3 regions of the Natronocella acetinitrilica genome follow, and region 3 is predicted to be linked to each of the others. Evidence: predicted binding sites of a transcription regulator. Region 3 holds the regulator's gene; each other region holds the start of a gene.
The links. Region 3 encodes FNR, which switches genes on or off when oxygen is low (the NO sensors DNR and NnrR bind a similar motif). Its sites were predicted from a motif close to TTGATNTANATCAA; they were not measured.

Region 1 (4,160 bases), on a different contig from region 3:
GCACACCAGTTCGAGACGCCATCAAGCAACTATCGCGCGAGGGCCTGATGGTCATTCTGCCCAAGCGCGGGATCATGATTTCCGAGATCGACGTCCTGCGGCAACTGGAGCTACTGGAAGCACGCCGGGAGATCGAGCGCTATGTTGTCGGGGCGGCTGCGCGCCGCTGCAAGGCAGGGGAACGCAGTCGTTTCCTCGAACTGGCCGACCTGATGCTTGAAGCTGCCGCGATGCATGATGGCGAAGGCTTTCTCAAGCTGGACAAGGAATTCAATGAGCGAATCCTCATAGCAGCCAGAAACCGATACGCCAGCGCCATGATGCGACTCGTGCAGGGTCTCTCGCGACGGTTCTTCTTTGCCCACCATCAAAGCACCACCAGCTTGGCGGAGATAGCCCGGCTGCATGCTGGCATAGCGGAAGCAATAGCCAGGCGACAGGAGCGCGAAGCCAGGGAATGGCTTGATCGCTTGATAGAGAACGTGGAGACGTTCACACGAGCGACCCTGGACACGGTTTAGGGTCCGGGACGACTACTCCACCATGGGCGTCGCCTTCGTTGAGGAGACGAAGATTATCGCGTCGGTGACGGCGACCACGTCGTGTTCCTCGCCCACCTCGGTGTAGAGATAATCGCCTTCGTTCAGCCGGGCGCCACCTATTTCCACCTGACCGAGAAGCACGAGCACTTCTTCGCTGCCCTCATGCCGATGGCGGGGAACGCGGGAGTTCGCCGCAAGGCGCACCACGGAGGATCGACCACCTTCGGGGTTGTTGCGAAAAAGGCTCCGCTCGACGCCAGGATGCCCGGTGTCGTTCCACTCTCGTTCCAACGCGGTTTTGACAAGCACGATCATGCCTCCCACTGATCCAAGAATATCGTCGGCTCTATCCCGATTCGTCGCTCAACCGGTAGCCCCATGTTTCTGGCTACGCTGCTGATAATCGAAGATCGACGTATAACCACCCGACCAGTCCGGCGGCAACTGGCAGGGTCGGGGATCGTGGTGGGACCACCGCGCAGCCTCGCCTCGCACCAAGGCGCCATCATTGGGCGACTGGATGGGATTGTGGGTGTAGGGAAATGCGTCCGCCGCGGTCATCGTCGAGAGCAGCAAGGGACGCGCAACCCCACTGCTATTGACCGGTGAACCATGGATCGTGCGGCAGTTGTGCACTGTGACCGAGCCCGCCGGACCGCAGAGATACTCCGCCGTATCAAGCGCCAGGGTCGCCACATCCTCATCCCGGAGGTGACCAGTCCATTCGCCCTGTTCGTTGTAGAGGTCGAACAAGGGAAGGTCATGGCTACCTGGGATGACCGCCAGAGGCCCCTGTTCCATACCGCAGTCATAAAGGTAGGTTCCAAGGGTCAATGGTGAGTAATTAGTGTGCGGCCAGAACTGGATATCCTGGTGCCACTTGATATCAGCGCCGCCCTTGGGTGCCTTGAAGTTCAGCTTCGAGTGATGGTACTTCACGTCCGGCCCGACCAGGTCGGCCGCGATATCCCCCAGCAGGGACTCGAACATGAACTTCCAGTACACCGAATAGTGATCAACCGGAGAGCTAAGCCGGCGGAGTCGCGGATTGTCTTTGCTGTGATCCGGCTCCAGGTCCCAAACCGCGTCCGACTTGGTTATCGACCGGCTGTGCTCCAGCACTTCCTCGGTGACCTTCTGTAGCGCCTCGACCCAGTCCGGTGAAATGATCCCTTCCAACAGAACATAACCTTTCTCGAAATAGGACTCGCGCTGCTGCTGGGTGAGCACTCGGGGTGCGTGACTGAGTACCTGTTCAGGCGTCATGACTGCCTCCTCGCATTGATGGTTAAACGTATCGTTGTTGTTCGCGCGTCGCTGTGTGGGCCGACAGGGAGATTGATACAGGTCAATTCGGTCCCGCCACACCCATCTAGTATATCAGCTGTCGCTTAGTTGTCAGATAGGGGCAATCGAAATGATGAACATGCTCATGACAGTGACCGCAATCGTCCTTCTATCGGCCATGGTCGCGGTAGCGTTGCACCTCGCGTGGCAACGTGTTCGGAAGGTGGATATCGACCAGCCCCCTGGGCTACTGGCGCAATTGGTGGCTCGTCAGTCGCCGCAACCGCAGGTACTCGGGCGCCCAGGGATTCTTGTCGAGGCACGAACAGCGATCGAACGCTGCCGTGCCTGTCCCCACGCCAGTGGTTGTCGCACCTGGATCCGGGATAACCGCACCGCCCGCTGCCCGGATTACTGCCCGAACGCCGACTTCCTCGATCGGCTTAGGGTGGCGTGACGAGTAGGGCTAATGCTGGCGGCGCTTCTCGAGAAGGCCGAGGAACTTCTCATATTCGCTCTCGTTGACGCCGTAGCTGTGCTCGTCATCGGGAAAGGTACCGGCTTTCACCTCGTCCACATATTGCGTAAGCCCCTTGACTGCCACCTCGGTCAGGTTAGCGAAGCGCTTGGTAAACTTCGGTTTGAAGTCCGTGAAGACACCAAGCAGATCGTAGGAAAGGAGAATCTGGCCATCGGTGCCGACACCCGCGCCTATGCCGATTGTCGGGATCTCTAGCTGCTCGGAAATGGCTCGGGCAATCGGTGCCGGGACCGCCTCGAACTCGAGCATGAAGCACCCGGCATCCTGTATCGCGAACGCATCCTCAAGGATTTTCATGGCGGTCTCGGCAGTCCGGCCCTGAACCTTGAACCCCCCGAACATGGCTATGGTATGTGGTGTAAGTCCGATGTGTGATGCGGTGGGAATCCCGGAATCCACCAGGGCACGAAGAATGTGCGCCTGACTCTTTCCGCCCTGCGGCTTCACGGCGTCGCAACCGGCTTCCTGCATGAGTCGGGTCGCATTGACCAGCGCCCGATCAACCGTGTTGTAGGACTGGTAGGGCATGCAGCCCAGCACAAATGTATCGGGTGCTCCACGGCGGACTGCCAGGGCATGCATGACCATCATGTCCATGGTCGCCGGGATTGTCGACGGGTGCCCATGTGCGACCATGGCGAGGCTGTCGCCCACGACGCACACATCCACACCCGCCATTTCCGCCCACTTGGCAGAGGTGTAGTCAGGCACCGACGTGTAAACCATCTTTTCTCCGGACTGCTTGGAAGCAAGAATTTCGGTAATCGTGCGCTTTTTGCGCTTGTCGTTATCAGACATGACGAATAACTCCTCGGTGGGTTGCCAACTGTGGGTTGACGGTGCCCAATTATAGGAAAGCACAACGAAACGGCCGAGTGGGGCGAACGCGCCACCTTTTACGGACCTGAAATCCCCAGCCCATGATGAGGCCCTTATGGAAATCCAACGTCAGTTCGCCCGCCTGTCTTCCGCGATTATCCACTATGCAACCGCTGGAGAGGGCACACCCGTGGTACTGCTTCATGGCTGGCCCCAGACTCACCATGCATGGCGCCATGTCATGCCGTTGCTGGCAAACGATTACCGTGTAATCGCCCCGGACCTGCGCGGCCTCGGCGACAGTTCCCGACCGCTTGAGGGATACGACGCGGCGAGCGTCGCGGCAGACCTATGGGAATTGCTGCACGAGCATCTTGGGCTAGCGGAATGGCATCTTGTGGGCCATGACTGGGGTGGACCAGTGGCATTTGCCCTTGCCGCCGCCCACCAGCCGGCCATCAAAACCCTCACCATCCTGGATGTGACACTGCCGGGAATCGGGCCGGATATCTCCCAGGGAGGCAAGCGTTGGCATCATGCTTTCCACATGACACCGGACTTGCCGGAAGCTCTGATCCAAGGCCGGGAGCGGGTCTACCTGTCCTGGTTTCTCAGGGCGTTCTCCTTCAGGCAGGACGCCATCAGTCACGAAGATATTGATGAGTACGTGCGCGCCTACAGCCAACCGGGCGCGCTTCGCGCCGGTTTCTCCTACTATCGGAACATTCCCCGCAACGTGGCCGCCAACAAGGCGCTTCTGGATTCCGGGCTAAGGTTGAAAATGCCTGTTCTGGCCCTTGGAGGGGAAAAGGCTGAATCTCACGGCCGGGGAGGTGAACCGGCGGAATCTCTGAAGCTGATTGCCGACGACGTGACAGGAGGAGCAATTCCCGATTGCGGTCATTGCATACCGGAGGAACAACCCAGGGAACTCGCCCGACGCCTGCGGGAATTCTTTGCTCGCTCGTCTT
Region 2 (4,160 bases), on a different contig from region 3:
AAATGAGATGTTGGCCATGCTGGAGGCGAAGTTGCCGCCGCCGAATCCACAGAGCACCGCCAGCAGTGCCATGACCCAGAAGGGGGTGTCCGGATTCTGGGTGGCAAAGCCGATGCCCAGCGCCGGGAGCAGCAGCGAGGCGGTGCTGATGGCGGTCCAGCGGCGACCGCCGAAAATCGGCACCATGAAGGAGTAGAAAATCCGCAGCGTGGCGCCGGAGAGCCCCGGCAGCGAGGCCAGCCAGAACAACTGGTTGGTGGTGTACTCGAAGCCCACCCGGGGCAGGTTCACCACCACCACCGACCACACCATCCACACGGCGAAGGCCAGCAGCAGGCAGGGGATGGAGATCCACAGGTTGCGGTTGGCCACCCGCTTGCCGGTCTCCTGCCAGAAAGTCTTGTCCTCCGGGCTCCAGTCGTCGATGACGCGTCCCGGTCCGGTCTGTTTGGCAGTGGTCGAAGTGCTTGCCATGGTCATCACCCGCGGGTTTGAGGCCTAGAGAGTCCGGTCGGCGAGGTAGTCGGCATCGCCCAGTTGCGCGCGCTGAATCACGATGGCGCGGCGCTCGGTCCACCACATCCAGATCAGAGACACGCCGGTGACGCCGAACAGCAGCATGAAGACGGTGCTGGAGACCCCGGTGACGTCCACCAGGGCGCCGAACATGATGGGCAGCAGGAAGCCGCCGAGCCCGCCGGCCAGACCGACGATGCCCGAGACCACGCCGATGTTGCGGTCGTAGTCGTCGGAGATGTACTTGAACACCGAGGCCTTGCCGACACCCCAGGCAATGCCGACGACGAACAGCAGCGCCGTGAACAGCCAGACGTTGACGCCGAAGGAGAAGGTCACCGCCGTGCCGTCGCGCTGATACACCGCGTACTCGGTGTACGGATACGACATGACGAACAGGCAGACGAAGCTCGACCACATGCACCACCAGGTCACGGTGTGGGCGCCGAAGCGGTCGGACAGCCAGCCACCGAACGCGCGGACCACACCCGAGGGCAGCACGAAGATGGTGGCGATCAGGGCGGCAAGCTGCAGGCCGATGCCGTATTCCATGATGTAGTAGCGGGTCAGGTACAGGGACAGTGCGACGTAGCCACCGAACACCACCGAGTAGTACTGGCAGTACTTCCACACCTTGGGGTCGCGCAGCAGCGAGAGCTGTTCGCCGAAGGTGGCCTGACCCACCTGGGCGCGCTCCGGCTCCGGGTAGGTGAAGATCCAGAACAGCACCACCGTGACCAGCATGGCCAGCGCGTAGACGCTCGGCACCGCCTGCCAGCCCCAGATCACCACGATGGTCGGCGCCACGTACTTGGTCAGCGCCGCCCCGGCGTTGCCAGCGCCGAAGATCCCCATGGCGAAACCCTGCTGCTCCCGGGGAAAGAAGCGCGCCGTGTAGGCGATACCCACCGAGAAGGAACCACCAGCGACGCCGATGAGGGCGCCGAGCACGAGCAACTGCCAGTAGGCCGTTGCAAACTGGAGCAGGTACATGGGAATGACGGTGGCCAGCATGGTGGCGGCGAACACCGGCCGCCCGCCGATGCGATCCGCCAGCATGCCCAGCGGCAGCCGGATCAGTGAGCCGGTGAGTATGGGGATGGCCGTAAGAATGCCGAACTGGGTCTCATTCAGACCCATTTCGTCGGCGATGGGGTTACCGATGACACCGAAAACCACCCAGATCGCGAAACAGATGGTAAAGGCGCCGGTGTTGGCGGTGAGCACGGACAGTTGCTTGCGGCGATCCGAAACCATGGCGGTCTCCTACTGTGATAGCGCCGACGCTAGGTCCAGCCGATCACCGCAGACTTGATCCGGATCAATGCCCTTGACTGGGGAAAACTCATTCTGATCAGGGCCCTACCTCCAAGTAGGTATTGGATGAGAGCGGCATTAAACATTGAAATTGAATGACTTAGGCATGGATTGCGGAGTGGATGAAGGGCTGGATGAGACGAAGCCGAATCTTTGGGGGTAGTCACGAAGCACGGGGTATGCGGGCGCTGCCGCTGGTCCTGCGGGTGGGGCTATCGCTGGGCGCCATCGCCGGGCTGGCGCTGTTCACCATGATCGCCTCCATCATGATTGCCGACACCGCCAGGGATGATGCCGCCGCCATCAACCAGGCCGGTTCGCTGCGCATGCAGACTTACCGAATGCTGAACCTGGCTCGTCAGGGTGATGAACAGCAGGGGCTGCAAGAGGCCATGAACCACTTCGAACGCAATCTCAAGTCACCGGCCCTGCAGGCCGAGCTTGTCGACAGCGATTCGGCGCTGGCGCGGAAGCATGGTGAGATCACCGGGCTGTGGACGAACCAGCTGCAACCAGCCCTGAAAAACGACGAGGCGAACGCGGCAACCGCGGCAGACGCCTTCGTGGCAGAGCTGAATACGCTGGTAGCGACTCTGCAGCAACACGCGGAGACCCGTATTGAACTGCTGCGCCTGATCCAGGGCATCGCAATCTTTCTCACCATTGCCCTGGTCTTTGCCACCATGTACAGCCTGAATACCGGGCTCGTCGGCCCCCTGCGCGAACTGAAACGGGCCGCCGTGCGGGTCCGCCGGGGGGATATGTCCGTGCGGGTCACCCACACCGGCGAAGACGAACTGGGCGCCATGGGGCGTGCCTTTAACACCATGGCGGAAAGCCTGGAGGGCATGCACGGCCAGCTTGAGCGGGACGTCCGCGTCAAGACGCAACACCTGCGGCGCAGCAACGAGGCGCTGAAGCTGCTCTACGAACTGGCCCGCAGCATGACGCCCGACGGGCCGGAAGCCCGTAACCTGCAACGCACGATCACGCGCCTGGCGGAGGTCGTCGGCACCGGCACGGTGTGGCTCTGCCTGAACGGCGAGGGGCAGAGCGGCGACCAGTGGATTTGCAGTGACAGTGGCGAGCGGGACGCAAGCGCCATGCCCAGCCACAGGCCCGGACGACCTGGCAAGGGCAGTGAGCCCGGCGAGATTCACGTTCCCCTGCTGGACGGCGAAACTCGGCTCGGCGCGCTGTTCGTGCAGCATGGCCCCGGCGACATCCCTGAGCCGTGGAAGCTGCGACTGCTCGAGGCCGTGGCCGACCAGATTGCCACCGGGCTTGCCCGGGGGCGGCAGTCACGGGAGCAGCGGCGACTGTCACTGCTGGAAGAGCGCGCCATCATCGCCCGGGAGTTGCATGACTCCCTGGCCCAGTCCCTGTCCTACCTCAAGATTCAGCTCTCCCGGCTGCAGACCCTGGAACAGCGACAGGAGCATGACCGGATTCCGGCGGTGCTCGCCGAGCTGCGCCATGGACTTAACGCAGCCTATCGCCACCTGCGCGATCTCATCGCCAACTTCCGCCTGTCGGTGGATGAACCGGACCTGGAGACGGCGCTAAAGGCAACCGTGCGGGAATTCGCACGACAGGGCGGCATCCCCGTCGGGCTGGACATCCGCATGAATGGTCACCGCCTCGATGCCAACGCCGAGGTGCACCTGATTCACGTCGCCCGGGAGGCACTGACCAATGTGCTGCACCATGCCAATGCCCGCGAGGCCGCCGTCACCCTGACGCTCAGCCAGGAGCGTGGTATCGAACTGCTCATCGACGACGACGGCTGTGGCATACCGGAGCACTACGAGCGCGTTCATCACTTCGGCACCCGCATCATGCAGGAACGGGCACGCCATCTCGGCGGGCTGTGCAGCGTCGAGACCCGCCCTGGTGGCGGAACCCGCGTTCGGCTGCAGTGCCCGCTGGACACGGATACGGAAGCACGCACCGGGACCAACGCATGACAAGGACACCGATCCGGGTGCTCGTGGTGGATGACCACCCCCTGCTCCGCCGTGGTGTGGAGCAATTGCTGGAACTGGAAGCCGACTTCGAGCACGTGGGCGAGGCCAGCAGTGGCGAGGATGCGCTACCCCTGGCCCGGGAGACGCGCCCGGATCTCATCCTGCTGGACCTGGACATGCGCGGGCTGGGCGGGGTGGCTACGCTGGCGGCGCTGCGCGAGGCGGGCGTCAATGCACGGGTGGTGATGCTGACCGTCTCCGACCGATCGGCCGATGTGGTGGCGGCGCTGCGGGCCGGCGCCGACGGCTACCTGCTCAAGGACATGGAGCCGGAACAATTGCTGGAGCGCCTGCGCCAGG
Region 3 (4,160 bases):
ATCACCGAGCGCGAAGGCAGCCTCGAGTTTCAGGGCTCGGACTGATCCACCACGGCCGTTGACCTGAATCAACCCGGCCTCCACCGAATCTGCATAGTGTGCCTGAAGGATGGAGCCGGACGGCTCCCTTGCCATTTGCAGGTGATAGGTATGTCGGTGGTTCCGTTCGATCGCGCTCTCCAGCAGAAGTATGACCGGCCCGGGCCGCGTTATACCTCCTATCCCACTGCGCCGCAGTTCCATCATGGATTCGACGCGGTCCAGTACGCGGCCGCGGCGCTTGAGAGCAACGCCGTGCCGCTGCCGCGCCCGCTGTCACTTTATGTGCATGTGCCTTTCTGCGAGTCACTCTGCTACTACTGCGCGTGCAACAAGATCGTCACCCGTCATCGCGGCAAGGCGGATGTCTACTTGGATTACATCGAGCGCGAGCTGGCCCTGCAAGCGGCGCTGTTCGATGGCGATCGCACGGTCCAGCAGTTGCATCTTGGTGGAGGCACACCCACGTACCTCAGTGCGCGGCAGCTCTGGCGGCTGATGCAGAGTATCGCCCATCATTTCCGGTTGGCCGCAGGCAAGGAGCGGGAGTTCTCCATCGAGATTGATCCGCGGGCCGTCGACGAGGACACGATGGAAGTGCTCGCTGAGCTGGGCTTCAATCGCATCAGCCTCGGCGTGCAGGATTTCGACCCACGCGTCCAGGCGGCGGTCAATCGCCTGCAGAGCGAGGAGGAGACTCGTCGAGTTATCGAGCAGGCCCGCACCAACGGGGTGCACTCCATCAGCCTCGATCTGATCTATGGGCTGCCGCTACAAACGGTCAAGAGCTTCGACGCGACGCTTGATCGCGTCCTCGATATTCGTCCCGACCGCCTCTCCATCTACAGCTATGCCCATCTGCCGGAGCGAGTACGCGCCCAGCGCCTGATACGCACCGAGGACCTGCCGCCTGCGGGGGAGAAGTTGTCCATACTCGGCCACAGCATCAACCGTCTCAATGCGGCGGGTTACCGCACGATTGGCATGGACCATTTCGCGCTTCCGGACAACGAACTCTCGAGGGCCATGGATGCAGGCACGTTGCAGCGCAATTTCCAGGGCTACTCGACCCATGCTGATTGTGACCTGATCGGGATCGGCGTGACCGCCATCGGCAAGGTGGCCGACAGCTACAGCCAGAACGTCAAGCATCTCAACCGCTACTACGCTGAACTCGACGCGGGTCGACTGCCGTTGGAGCGCGGTGTGTTGCTGGATTTCGACGATCGACTCCGCCGCGCGGTCATCGAGGCGGTGATGTGTCGCTGGGAAGTGGACTACGCAAGCTTCGAGGACGACTACAATATCGCCTTCCAGGACTACTTCGCGCCGGAACTCGTGTCCCTGGATGAGATGGAGTCCGACGGTCTGGTGACACGCGAGCCGGGACGCCTTCGCATACAACCGCGAGGTCGTCTGTTGCTTCGCAACGTCGCCATGGTGTTCGATCGCTACCTGCGGACGGCGACACCGATCGTGCAGTATTCACGGACCGTCTGACCGAAACCCGGGCTGAAAGTCCCGGGCTGCCATTGCGTCGCGGCGCTTGTCATGCCCGAGGCGATTTACGCGCCCTCGCTTTGTCGGCGCACGTTGGGATTACCCGTCATTTCCCGAAGTGCCGGTACGTCGGTCAGGTGTACTTCCCGTCCCGAGGCGCAGATCCAGCCCTGATCCACAAAGCGTTTGAAAAGACGGCTCATGGTCTCCGGCGCCAGCCCCAGATAGTTGCTCAGGTCATGGCGTGACATGGGCAGGCGATAGCGCGTAGGCGAGAGCCCGCGCCGACCGAAACGATCCCCCAGGCTCAGCAGCAGAATGGCCAGCCGTTGCTCGGCCGTGCGCCTTGCCAGGGCCAGGAGCATCTCCTGCTCATCGAAGATTTCGCGGCTCATGATGCGCAGGAGCTGGTGTTGCAGCCCGGGAATCTTCGCCGACAGGAGCTCCAGCTCGGTGAAGGGGATTTCGCAGAGGCTGGTGGTCTCCAGGGCTTCGGCAGTGGACGGGTGGTGGTCGAAACTGATGGCGTCGAGGCCCAACAGCTCGCCCGGCAGGTGAAATGCCGTGATCTGTTCCTCGCCGTCCTCGGACAGAGTGCTGCTCTTGAGGGATCCGGTGCGCACCGCATAAATCGAGCCGAAGGTGTTTCCGGCCCGATACAGCTGATCCCCTCTGTTTAACGGCCGACGCCGCTGGACGATCCTGTCCAGCGCATCCACGTCGGAACCTTCGAGGGCCACGGGAAGGCAGAGGTCACTGAGGCTGCAGGAACTGCACGCTTCCCGAATCGCCCGCAACCGTACTCCATTGTCTGCGACGGGCTTCATGATTCCCATTTCAGTATCCTTACCGCGTTGCCGGAAAAATTCCAACACTCCCAGCAGTATAACGCAGCGCAGCGGATGTAAAGTCAGGCCGGTTGACAATAAGCCGGAATCAGCCGGTTGATCTTGTCGCCTGTAAATGATGGATGCAAAAGGTTGCTAATTCAAATGCATCATTTTGCGTCCATCGAGTTTTCCCGATGCGGAATGTTCAGCAAACCCAGTATGAAAGAGGCAACCTCTTGCGGATTGTTCAGGGCGAGCCGGGGGAGTTGTGTATCAAGCTCCGCAAGCGCGTCCGTCGCCACGGCAATGATGCAGGGATCCTGTTGATGCAGAGTCGGCCGACCCAGGGCGGGACGATGGACTTCAATCTTTGCTATCCGTGCGTCGCGAAACCCTTCGACCAGTATCACATCGCAGGCGCTGCAATCGATCCTTGGCAGTTCCTCCTCCAGCACCGGATCCTTCTCGACAGTGCGCTCGACCATCAATGCATAGCGTCGTGCCCCGGTCAGCAGAACCTGGTCGGCTCCGGCGCTGCGCAATCGGTGACTATCCTTGCCTGGGTGGTCGACATCGAACCGATGATGAGCATGCTTCACCAGCGCAATGCGCACACGGGCTTGCCGCAACTGCGGTATGACCTGCGCAAGCAAGGTTGTCTTGCCGGCACCGCTCCAGCCAGCGAAGCCCAGTACGGGAACTTCGATGCCCTCAGGCTGCAGTTGTCTCCAGGCCTTGACCTCGCACTGACTTATCGGTGGGGACATTCGGGCGATTCCTCTTCAGACTCTGCGCGGATCTGCTATCTTGCCCGTGGGCAATCCGCCCATGGAATGAACCATCACAAGGGGAGCTGGCGATGGCTGATGAACTGCCTTCCGGTGCCGCGGAAGTCGCGGAAGATTTTCCGGAAATCTGGGAAGCCTACTGCCGCCTTGGTGCCGCCTGTGCGGAGGGCGGACCGCTTGACGACCGCGAGCGGCGTCTGGTGAAACTCGCCTTTTCCATGGCGGTTGGCAGCGAAGGTGCGACCCATTCCCATGTGCGACGCGCGCTTGACGATGATATATCCGTTGACGAACTCCGCCACATCGCCATGCTGGCCGTGCCCACCCTCGGTTTTCCCAGAGCGGTGGCTGCGCTTACCTGGATCGATGATGTACTCGACGAGGAAGAACTCGACGAGGACGATGATCTTGATGAGGACGACGCCTAGCTTGCCCCGCATCCGCTGGCGAAGGGCCTCAGAACGGCCATGGTTGCTTGCTGAAGGCAACGGCATAGATATAGAAGAAAACCAGTAGGGCACCGACGAAGGCCGCAATTCTTGCAGGTTTGGTGCGGCCTCTCCGCAACGCGATGGTCCCCAGCACGATATAGGCGACCAGGCCCAGAATCTTGACCATCAGCCAGCCCTGCGTGAGGGGGTTAAGGCTGATCATCACCAGCATGGTTATCGCCGACGCCAGCAGCACGGTGTCAATGACGTGGGGGACAATCCGCACCCAGCGTCGCTGCAGCATGCCTGGCCAGGCGATCATCCAGACGCCCCGTAGCAGGAACAGCGAGATAGTGAGCAGCGCCATCGTGGAGTGCAGGTGTTTGACGACGATGTAATCCATGGCCTTGGGGTTCGGTCCTCAAATGACGAATTGTTGGCTTCAGGCGGGCAGCGGGGCGTCAGGCCGAACGGTCACCGGCTCCTTAAGCGGCCGTCCGTCGAACCGTGGCACGCCCTGGGTCAGCGTCAATCTCCCTTGCAGAAACCAGCGAATCACGCGCGGATAGATC

Region 1: J2T57_RS14195 (DUF6455 family protein) is a predicted target of FNR. The motif match lies at 1,881-1,894, and genes of this name have one in related genera.
Region 2: J2T57_RS03105 (HAMP domain-containing protein) is a predicted target of FNR. The motif match lies at 1,828-1,841, and genes of this name have one in related genera.

The regions. Positions count from the first base shown of each region.
Region 1 is NZ_JALJXV010000007.1:25,365-29,524, reverse strand. It holds gene J2T57_RS14210 (GntR family transcriptional regulator) at 1-521, shown strand, start outside; gene J2T57_RS14205 (cupin domain-containing protein) at 534-851, opposite strand; gene J2T57_RS14200 (phytanoyl-CoA dioxygenase family protein) at 906-1,808, opposite strand; gene J2T57_RS14195 (DUF6455 family protein) at 1,960-2,286, shown strand; gene panB (3-methyl-2-oxobutanoate hydroxymethyltransferase) at 2,296-3,168, opposite strand; gene J2T57_RS14185 (alpha/beta fold hydrolase) at 3,305-4,160, shown strand, end outside.
Region 2 is NZ_JALJXV010000001.1:655,136-659,295, reverse strand. It holds gene J2T57_RS03115 (NarK family nitrate/nitrite MFS transporter) at 1-474, opposite strand, end outside; gene J2T57_RS03110 (MFS transporter) at 499-1,773, opposite strand; gene J2T57_RS03105 (HAMP domain-containing protein) at 1,968-3,800, shown strand; gene narL (two-component system response regulator NarL) at 3,797-4,160, shown strand, end outside.
Region 3 is NZ_JALJXV010000004.1:341,868-346,027, forward strand. It holds gene motB (flagellar motor protein MotB) at 1-45, shown strand, start outside; gene hemN (oxygen-independent coproporphyrinogen III oxidase) at 151-1,539, shown strand; gene fnr (fumarate/nitrate reduction transcriptional regulator Fnr) at 1,605-2,375, opposite strand; gene mobB (molybdopterin-guanine dinucleotide biosynthesis protein B) at 2,537-3,091, opposite strand; gene J2T57_RS10390 (carboxymuconolactone decarboxylase family protein) at 3,229-3,585, shown strand; gene J2T57_RS10395 (SirB2 family protein) at 3,614-3,991, opposite strand; gene purN (phosphoribosylglycinamide formyltransferase) at 4,031-4,160, opposite strand, start outside.